3 regions of the Nonomuraea recticatena genome follow, and region 3 is predicted to be linked to each of the others. Evidence: riboswitches for the same ligand, from Rfam matches in the RefSeq annotation. Region 3 holds a riboswitch; each other region holds the start of a gene.
What was found. Region 3 has a riboswitch for cobalamin ahead of ABFX50_RS04115 (ribonucleoside-diphosphate reductase subunit alpha). Riboswitches for the same ligand answer to the same signal wherever they lie in the genome.
Positions count from the first base shown of each region.

Region 1: another riboswitch for cobalamin. It lies ahead of ABFX50_RS02105 (CbtB domain-containing protein); the one in region 3 lies ahead of ABFX50_RS04115 (ribonucleoside-diphosphate reductase subunit alpha).
Region 2: another riboswitch for cobalamin. It lies ahead of cobN (cobaltochelatase subunit CobN); the one in region 3 lies ahead of ABFX50_RS04115 (ribonucleoside-diphosphate reductase subunit alpha).

Region 1 is NZ_BAAATE010000001.1:456,223-459,486, forward strand. It holds gene ABFX50_RS02090 (VWA domain-containing protein) at 1-84, opposite strand, end outside; gene ABFX50_RS02095 (histidine phosphatase family protein) at 81-680, opposite strand; gene ABFX50_RS02100 (CbtA family protein) at 686-1,447, opposite strand; gene ABFX50_RS02105 (CbtB domain-containing protein) at 1,457-1,648, opposite strand; cobalamin riboswitch at 1,680-1,808, opposite strand; gene ABFX50_RS02110 (glycoside hydrolase family 38 N-terminal domain-containing protein) at 1,913-3,264, shown strand, end outside.
Region 2 is NZ_BAAATE010000001.1:446,697-449,960, reverse strand. It holds gene cobN (cobaltochelatase subunit CobN) at 1-1,405, opposite strand, end outside; cobalamin riboswitch at 1,514-1,639, opposite strand; gene ABFX50_RS02070 (precorrin-3B synthase) at 1,697-2,959, shown strand; gene ABFX50_RS02065 (precorrin-8X methylmutase) at 2,956-3,264, shown strand, end outside.
Region 3 is NZ_BAAATE010000002.1:172,675-175,938, reverse strand. It holds gene ABFX50_RS04115 (ribonucleoside-diphosphate reductase subunit alpha) at 1-1,444, opposite strand, end outside; cobalamin riboswitch at 1,532-1,712, opposite strand; gene ABFX50_RS04110 (tripartite tricarboxylate transporter substrate-binding protein) at 1,717-2,625, opposite strand; gene ABFX50_RS04105 (ArsR/SmtB family transcription factor) at 2,717-3,264, opposite strand, start outside.

The DNA of each region.
Region 1 (3,264 bases), on a different contig from region 3:
GCCCACGCGGGGCGAGACGGCGTTGAGCACCAGCGCCAGCTTGAGATCGTCGAGCCCGACGACGGCGCTGAAGGGATAGGTCACGAGGCGGCCTTTCGGTTGACGTATCCGATCCGCCACCCCTCGCGGGCGGCGGACAACTGGGTGAGGGAGAGCGGTGCGAGGTCGAAGGGGGCAGGATCGGCCCCGAGCGCGTGGCCGAGCGCGGCCCTGATGGCGCCCACGTCACAGACGACGACCGCCCTCCCCCGGCCGCCGCTCGCGCTTCGGCCGGCGCCGCTGTCGCCTTCCTGCTCGTACCGCTCGTCCAGCCAGCGCGCGACCCTCTCCGCCGCCGCCGAACGCGACTCGCCGCCGTGCGGCGCGGCGTCCCGGTCGGCCAGCCAGCGGGCGAAGGACTCGGGCTCCCGCACCGCGACCTCCTCGTACGGCAGGCCGGACCACCTGCCGTGGTCCTGCTCGGCCAGCGCCGCCACGACCACGGGCTCGAAGCCCATCGCCACCGCCGTCTCCCACGCCGCCCGTGCGGGCGACACGAACGCCGGCCCCGTCCCGAAGGAGCCGAGTGAGGCCGTGAGGCGCGCCGCCGCCTCCAGGCTCGACGGGTCGGCGCCCTCACTCCCCGAGGGGAAGCGCGCGCCGCGCATCCCTGGCGTGGAGGCGTGCCGGACGAACAGCACGCCGGTCAGCCGACCCGTGCCTTCGCGCGCTCGCCCGCCAGCGCGAACAGCGCGCCGAAGGCCGCCCAGAAGACCAGCTGGGTGCCGAGGGAGGCGACCCTGAAGTCCCAGAGCAACGAGGCGGGAAAGCCCGAGGGCACCTCGTCCACGGTGGGCAGCAGCACCCACGCGGCCACCACGGGGACCAGGAAGCACACGCCGCCGACCAGGCCGCGCGCCCACACCTCCTGGACGGTGACCCTGCGGGCGGCCGCGACGCCGATCGCGACGGAGGCGAGCCCGACGGCGACCATCACCACGTAGAGCAGGGTCCTGGCGGTGATGGTCTCCGGGTCGCCCACCGCGGGCGGGTTGGCCGGATATTTCAGGAAGGGGATGAGGACGATGGCGCCGAAGGCGGTCGCGGCGGCGGCGATCGCCAGCAGGGGCTCGGAGCGGGGTCCCACGCGACCGCGCAGCCCGGCGAAGGCGAGGGCGAACACGCCGCCCACCGCCACGCCGTACAGGCCGGTCGCGAGGAAGAGCCCGGCGCGCTGCACCGGCCTGCCGACCACGGCTCCCTCGCCGTGGTCATGCTCCGCCGGCGCCCCCGCCTCGTGCGAGTGCGGGGCCGACGCGCCGTCGCCGGGGGCGGCCGCCGCTGCGGCCTCCTCCAGCGCGATGGCGCTGTCGATGTGCGGCTCACCGGCGAGGAAGGCGAAGCCTCCGGCGACGAGTCCCGCGAGCAGCCCGACGAGCAGTCCCCTGACCAGCAGGGTTCTGATCACGGCCGGGCCTCAGTGGCACGGCACGCCGAGCAGGTGACGCCCGTCGTGCATCAGCTCGTGCAGGAACGTACCGGTCTGCGAGATCGCGCCGTTGTCCATCAGGACGAGGTAGGCGAGCAGCATCAGAACGGGCACGGCCAGCAGCCAGCGCGCAAGACGGTGGAGCGGAATCGGGTTCGCAGACGTGGACAGACCACTCATGTAGAGCCTCCTCAGGGATGACGCGTCCCGCTAGGTGAGGTCGCAGCGGTCAGGTGACCTGGCTCCCGAGGTTGTGGCCCCGGATACAGTGGCGCGTCCGCACCGGCATCTCACCGGATTTCCCCTGATTCGCCGCGAAATCTCCCGGAACGTATCTCTTCCTCCGGATCTCGTCAACATCGACGGCGCTTATGACAACGTTGCCATTGATCTTCCGAAGACCTAGGGTGACGGCGACAGAGCCCCGCTCCCAAGGGAGAGTCAGTGCCCGCACGTCTGTTGTCAGCCGAGTCGACCGACCTGTTCGTGGGGACGGAGGCACAGCCCCATCAGGTGTTGCGCGTCACCGCCGAGCAGGGCGAGCGCGAGGCCGAGGTGGTGGTGCGCGGCGAAGGGGTGGCCGTGGCGGGCCGCGCGGTGGTGCCGGGCGGGAACGCGACCGTCGTCGTCGAAGTCCCGCTGGCGGTGAGCGCCCTCCTGGGCTCGACGGTGCCGTGCGCCGTCTCCGCGGGTGACAACACTCTCACCGTGGACGTCACGGTCGAGGAGCCCGGCTGGACGATGCACATGGTGTCGCACTTCCACTACGACCCCGTGTGGTGGAACACACAGGCGGCCTACACCAGCCCGTGGGAGTTGCTCTCCGGCGACGCCACCACCAGGCCGCTGTGGGAGGGCAACGCTTTCGCGCTGGTCGAGGCGCACCTGGCGCTGGCCGAGCGTGACCCCGACTACAAGTTCGTGCTCGCCGAGATCGACTACCTCAAGCCGTTCTTCGACCTCCACCCCGAGCGCAGGACACAGCTGCGCCGCCTCATGGCCGAGGGCAGGGTCGAGCTGATGGGCGGCACCTACAACGAGCCCAACACCAACCTGACCGGCGCCGAGACCACGATCCGCAACATCGTCTACGGCATCGGCTACCAGCGCGACATCCTCGGCGGCGTGCCGCGCACCGCCTGGCAGCTCGACTCATTCGGCCACGACCCGCAGTTCCCCGGCTACCTCGCGGCGGCCGGACTGACCGGCAGCGCGTGGGCGCGCGGCCCCTTCCACCAGTGGGGCCCGATCAACAAGAACTTCGGGCAGGCGCACGCCGACGCCACGCTCATGCAGTTCCCCAGCGAGTTCGAGTGGATCTCCCCCTCTGGGCTCGGCGTCGTGACGCACTACATGCCCGCCCACTACTCGGCGGGCTGGTGGATGGACTCCTCCGCGACGCTGGAGGAGGCGTGCCGGGCGGTCCACGAGCTGTTCAGGGCGCTGAAGCCGGTCGCGGCGACCAGGAACGTCCTGCTGCCCGTCGGCACCGACTACACCCCGCCGAACAAGTGGGTCACCGAGATCCACCGGTCATGGGCCGAGCGCTACGTCTGGCCGCGGTTCGTGTGCGCGGTGCCGCACGACTTCTTCGCCGCGGTCCACGCCGAGGCCAGCGCCTTCAGCCCCCAGACGCGCGACATGAACCCGGTCTACACCGGCAAGGACGTCTCCTACATCGACACCAAGCAGGCCCAGCGCGCCGCCGAGGTGGCGGCGCTCGACGCCGAGCGGCTGGCCGCCTTCGCGTCGCTGCTCGGCCTTGGCCGCTACCCGCACGTGGCGATGGACAAGGT
Region 2 (3,264 bases), on a different contig from region 3:
CGACGTTGCCCGCCCTGAGCGCGGCCAGGACGATGTCGCCCTCGTGCGTGAACAGCTCGCCGGGCGGCGGGCCCCAGTGCCGCTCCATCGCCTCGCGCAGCTCCTCGGGGAGCGTGCCGTACCACTCGAGGTAGGTGGCGGAGGGGATGCGCACGGGGTTGGCGGCCAGTTGCTCCTCCGTCAGCCAGTCCTGGTCCTGCCCGCCCGCAGCGATGAGGGCGTGGATCAGCGCGTCGCCGTCCTGCCCTGCCACGCCGGGCAGGCCCTCGCCCAGGTCGTAGCCCGCCTCCGCCAGCCTGGCCAGCAGCTTCACGGTGCTCGCGGGGGTGTCGAGGCCGACCGCGTTGCCGATCCTCGAGTGCTTGGTCGGGTAGGCCGACAGCATCACCACGAGCTTCTTGTCGGCGTTCGGGACGTGCCTGAGCCTCGCATGCCGTACGGCGGTGCCTGCCACGCGGGCCGCGCGCTCGGCATCGGCCACGTAGACGGTCAGGCCGTCCTCATCCACCTCCTTGAACGAGAACGGCACCGTGATGATCCGGCCGTCGAACTCGGGGATGGCCACCTGCGAGGCGGCGTCCAGCGGGGACAAGCCGTCGTCGTTCTCCTCCCACGCCTGCCTGCTCGTGGTCAGGCACAGGCCCTGCAGGATGGGGATGTCCAACTCGGCCAGCGCGCCGACGTCCCACGCCGCGTCGTCGCCACCGGCTCCTGCGGTCGCCGGCCTGCTGCCCCCCGCCGCCAGCACGGTCACCACCAGCGCGTCGGCCTGTCCCAGCACGAACAGCAGCTCGGGCTCCGCCGTACGCAGCGAGGAACAGAAGACGGGCAGCGCGCGCCCGCCCGCCTCCTCGATCGCCTCGCAGAGAGCGCGGACGAATGCGGTGTTCCCTGCCAGATGATGCGCCCGGTAGTAGAGCACCCCCACCACGGGCCGCTCCGCACCGCCCCCCTCGCGGAGGCCGGCGGCGGATCGGGGCTCTTCGTCGAGCAGGCCCCACGTCGGCGTCGGTTCGGGGGCGGCGAACCCGTGCCCGGTCAGCAGCACCGTGTCCGACAGGAAGGCGTGCAGCTCGGCCAGGTTGCCGGGGCCGCCGTGGGCGAGATAGGCGTGCGCCTCGGCACACGTGCCGCCGCTGACCGTGGACAGCTCCATCAGCTCGGCGTCAGGCGCCTGCTCCCCGCCCAGCACCACCACCGGCCTGGGGCCGGCGAGCAGCCGGTCGAGGCCCTCCTCCCACGCCCTGCGCCCGCCGAGCAGCCGCACCACCACCAGGTCGACGCCCTCGACGAGCGCGGGCAGCTCCTCGGGTGTCAGCCGTGCGGGGTTCCCCAGCCGGTACGCGGCGCCACTCGCCCTGGCGCTCAGCAGGTCGGTGTCGGAGGTGGAGAGCAACAGCACCAGGGTCTGGGCGTCGGGGGTCGCCTGTGACGGGGTTTCGGGGGTCGCCTCGGACACGGCGGAACTCCTCCCTCGGGGTCCTCGCCCCGGTCGCGGGTGTCACGAGAGCGGGAGTCTCCTGGCTTCCGGATCGACGCTCACCCCGGCCTTCCCGTCCGTCGCCGGACAGTGGCCTTCGGTGGGGTTCGCTCCCCGGTTACAGTGGCGGGACCGCGCCGGCATCGCACCGGCTTCCTCCGTTCGCCCTCGTCTGCGATCAGCCTAGAGGGTTTTGGACGGGTTACCATCCTCCCCGTGGACATAGCCGACTTTTACGGACATGTGCGCCCTGACGCCTGTCCAGGGGCGCTACAGGTCCACACCGCCGCGGACGGCGCCCTCGCCCGCATCCGCATCCCGGGCGGCGCGCTGTCCGCGACCCAGCTGCGAGAGGTGGCCGCCTGCTCCGCCGAGCTGGGCTCGGGCGTCATCGAACTGACCTCCCGCGCCAACCTCCAGCTCAGAGGCCTTCCCCCCGCCGACGCTCCATCGGCGACGGAGGCGGGGGCGTTCGCCGCTCGGATCGCCGCAGTGGGGCTGCTGCCGTCGGAGACGCACGAGCGCGTGCGCAACATCCTCGCCTCGCCGCTGGCCGGGCGGGTGGAGGCGTCTCTGGTGGACGTGCGTCCGCTGGTCACGGCCCTGGACCGGGGGCTGTGCGCGAGCCCTGAGCTGACCGGGCTGTCGGGCCGGTTCCTCTTCGCCCTCGACGACGGCACGGGCGACCTGCTCTCCATCGGCGCCGACGTGACCTTTCTGGCCACCTCGCCCTCCGGCGGCCTCCTCCACCTCGGCGGGGCGACGGCCGGGATCCCGGTGCTCGTGGACGAGGTGGTCCCGTCGATGCTCGCGGCCGCCTCGGCCTTCCTCGAGCTGTCCGGCGGCACGGCCTGGCGCGTCGGTGACCTCCCCGACGGCCCCGCCCTGCTCGCTTCCCGCCTGCTCCACGGCGGGCCGGCCGCGTCGAGGGACGAGGGCGGGTCACCGGGCGGTCCCTCCCGGGAGATCGCGAGCTTACGGGCGCCGGACGCGCGGGTGGTCCCGCAGCGGGACGGGCGGGTCGCTTTGGAGGTGGTGGTCCCGCTCGGACGGCTCTCCGCGGACCAGGCCAGGGCGCTGGCCGACGTGGCCGACGAGGTGCGGGTCACGCCCTGGCGGACGGCCGTCCTTCCCGACCTCCGTCCCGAGGACGTCGAGCGGGTCGCCGACGAGCTCACCACGGTGGGGCTGGTCACCGGGTCCGGCACTGCCTGGGCGGGGCTCAGCGCCTGCACAGGGAGTCCCGGGTGCGCCAAGTCGCTCGCCGACGTCCAAGGTGATGCCAGGCGGTGGGCCATGGGCACACGAGAGCCGTCCACGCCGGCCGTCCCCGACGATGTCCTCGTTCACTGGGCCGGGTGTGAGCGGCGGTGCGGGCGCCCGAAGGGGGAGGTCGCCGACGTGGTCGCCACCCCGACCGGCTACCGGGTCGGGCACGGCAGGAAGACAGAGAAGACAGAGACCAGAGGGGACATGTGAGCGACTACATCCGTGACGGCGCCGAGATCTACCGGCGCTCGTTCGCCACCATCCGTGCGGAGTCCGATCTGAGCGGTCTGCCGCAGGACGTCGCGCAGGTGGCCGTTCGCATGATCCACGCCTGCGGCATGACCGACCTGGTGGCCGACCTCGGTTACTCGGAGAAGGTCGTCGCCGACGCCAGGCGGGCGCTGCGGGACGGCGCGCCCATCCTCTGCGACGCCATGATGGTCGCCTCCGGCGTGACCAGGAGCCGCCTGCCGCGCGACAACGAGGTGGTCTGCACGCTCGGCGATCCGAGCGTC
Region 3 (3,264 bases):
CCTCGGCGATCCTCGTGGACAGCGCGAGGGCCTCGGGAGAGTCGAAGGGCAGGCGCAGCGAGAAGAAGACGTCGGCCAGGCCCATCACGCCCAGCCCGATCGGCCTCCAGCGCAGGTTGGCGGCCTCGGCCTCGGGCGTCGGGTAGAAGCCCAGGTCGATCGTCCTGTCCAGGAAGCGCACCGCGGTCCTGACCGTGGCGCGCAGCCGCGTCCAGTCCATCGACTCCCCCGCCAGGTGGGCGGCGAGGTTGATGGAGCCGAGGTTGCACACGGCGGTCTCGCCGTCGCTGGTGACCTCGAGGATCTCGGTGCAGAGGTTGGACAGGTGGATGACGTTCTCGGGGCGGGCGGTCTGGTTGGAGGCGCGGTTGGCGGCGTCCTTGAAGGTCATCCAGCCGTTGCCGGTCTGGGCGAGCGTGCGCATCATGCGGCCGTAGAGGGTGCGCGCGGGGATCTGGCGGGTGTGCAGGCCCTCGGCCTCCGCGGCCCGGTAGGCGGTGTCGAACGCCTCGCCGTACAGGTCGGTGAGGTGCGGCACGCGCTTCGGGTCGAACAGCGACCACATGGCGTCGGCCTCGACGCGGCGCATGAACTCGTCGGGGACCCAGTTGGCCAGGTTGAGGTTGTGGGCGCGCCTGGCCTCCTCGCCCGTGTTGTCGCGCAGCTCCAGGAACTCCTCGATGTCGGCGTGCCAGGTCTCCAGGTAGACGCACGCGGCGCCCTTGCGGCGGCCGCCCTGGTTGACGGCGGCGACGCTGGAGTCGAGGGTGCGCAGCCACGGCACGATGCCGTTGGAGTGGCCGTTCGTGCCCTTGATCAGGGAGCCGCGGGAGCGGACCCTGGTCCAGGAGATGCCGATGCCCCCCGCGTACTTGGAGAGCCTGGCCACCTGGCCGTACCTCTCGTAGATGCCCTCAAGCTCGTCGCGCGGCGAGTCGAGAAGGAAGCAGGACGACAGCTGCGGACGGCGTGAGCCCGAGTTGAACAGGGTGGGCGAGCTCGGCAGGTACGACAGCGTGGACATCAGCGCGTACAGCTCGGCGGCCTCGGCGACGGAGGCGGACAGGCCGCACGCCACGCGAAGCATGAAGTGCTGGGGCCGTTCGAGCACCCGCCTGGTCTCGGGGTGGCGCAGCAGGTAGCGGTCGTAGACGGTGCGCAGGCCGAAGTACTCGAACCGGTCGTCGGCGCTCTCGTCGACCAGCGCGTCCAGCTCGGATGAGTGAGCGCTCACGAAGGCGGCCAGGCCGTCCTGCAGCAGGCCCGCCGCGTGGGTGGCGGCGACCGACTCGGAGAAGGTGCGCACGCCGTGGGTGGCGGCCTCGTCGGCGATCTCCTCGGCCAGGAGTCTGGCGGCGACCTTCGAGTTCTCAGGGTCGGCGATCACCCTGGCGGCGGCCTCCTCGATGGCCAGCCTGCGGTCGACCTCAACGATCTGTGTCACGCTCTCTCCTCGCGAGCTCATCCTCGTGAGGGCAGGCGAGAGCACGCGGGCATGCCGCGTCACCCCCGGGCCCTCCCTCGAGGCCCTGGACAGGTCATACCGCTGGCAGGTCTTCGGACTCGCGGGCGCTGATCACATGCCTACTGGCCGTCGCTTCCATGACGGCGGTCGTTCCCGCTCACCGCTGCGGGGCAGTCCTGGTCTCGCACCAGGTTCCCTTTTGCTCCGCCCCTTTGCGAGGGGGCGAACCAGCGACGTCCAGGATCCTACATCTAGTGGCCGCCGACGCAACCACGCCCACAGGTTGTGTCGAGCAGGCCGAGCTCGCCCAGCACCGTGCGTGTCCTCGCGGTCTCGGATCCGAGCCACACGCCGAAGTCGTCGCCGAGGAGGGGGATCGGCCTCCACCCCTTCACGCGGCACGCCTTCAGCCACCGCTCGGACCTGACGACCTCGTCGAGCAGGTCGACCGCCCTGACCTTCTCTCGCTCGCCCATGTCGTTGGGCCCGAGCACCGCGCTCCAGTCGGAGAAGTCCACGCGGGCCCCCGACTCCAGCAGGGTGGGCGCGTCGATCCCGTCGATCCGCTCGGCCGACGAGACTGCCAGCACGCGCAGCCTGCCCTCGCCGATCCGCTCGCGCCACTGGCCCAGCGGGCCCGCCGCCACCCCCGCCTTCCCCGCCAGCAGCGCGTCGGCCGCGTCGGCGCAGGTGGGGTAGCCGGCGTAGTCGAGCACTCTCGCGTCGGCGCCGAGCCCTCGCGCGACCAGCCCGAACAGCAGGTGGTCCGACTCGCCCTGTTTCCTGCCCGCCAGGGCCGTCTCTCCCGGCGAGGCCACCAGGTGCGCGGCGAAGGCGTCGAAGTCGCGAAAGCGGGACTTCCTGGGGACCACCAGCACCTCGACGTCCCCGATGAGCCTGGCCAGCGGGGTGCCCCGCTCGCCGACCCTGTTCATCTCGGCGGCGGCCAGGGCGGGCAGCCCCGTGACGGTGAGCCGGGTGCCGTCCTGCGCCAGGTCGGCGGGGTCGAGCAGGCCGGCGAGCGTCTCGGCGACGGGCTCCCACGCGGCGCCCCCGGCCACGAAGAAGAACCTGGGCGTGGGACGGCCCGGCTCGGTGCCGCATCCGCTCAGGCACGCCAGCGCGCCCAGTGCCCCCGCCACGAAGTCCCGACGGCGCATGCGCGCCCTCCCCCGCTTCCGGTCCCGATCGCCCCATACAGTACGTTATCGGTACATCACAGCGAGTCACTCGGCGGGGTGGCCGTTCGGGTCACTCCTCCCGTGCGGGCGGGGCGGGCAGGTCCGCGGGCAGGGCCAGCAGCCGCAGGTACAGGGGCCTGGCGCCCGGCGGGGCGTCGGCGGCCCCGTGGCTGTACTTCTTCATCAGCGCCACGTACTCCTCGAAGAACGCCTCCAGCTCCTCCAGCCGCATCCTGCCGAGGCCTCTCGAGACCTTCACCCAGGCCGGATCGGCCTCGTAGGCGGCGGGCAGCAGGTCGAGCAGGATCCCCTTGTCCTCCTCGTAGCCGATCCTGTGGAACTCGGCCAGCACGGGACGGTCCTCGGGCGCGAGCTCGGCAGGCAGCGGCAGCCGGATGTCGCCGGTCTCCACGCGCCGCCACCACCGCTCACGTCCTGCCGAGCGCTCGACGATCTCCTCGATGAACCCGTACTTCTCCAACTGGCGCAGGTGGTAGCTGGTGGTGCCGGTCTTGGCGTCCAGCAGCGAACCGAGCGTGGTGGAGGTCGCCGGCCCGTGCAGCCCCAGGTGGCGCAGCATCGCCCGGCGCATCGGATGGGCAAGCGCCTTCAGTCTGC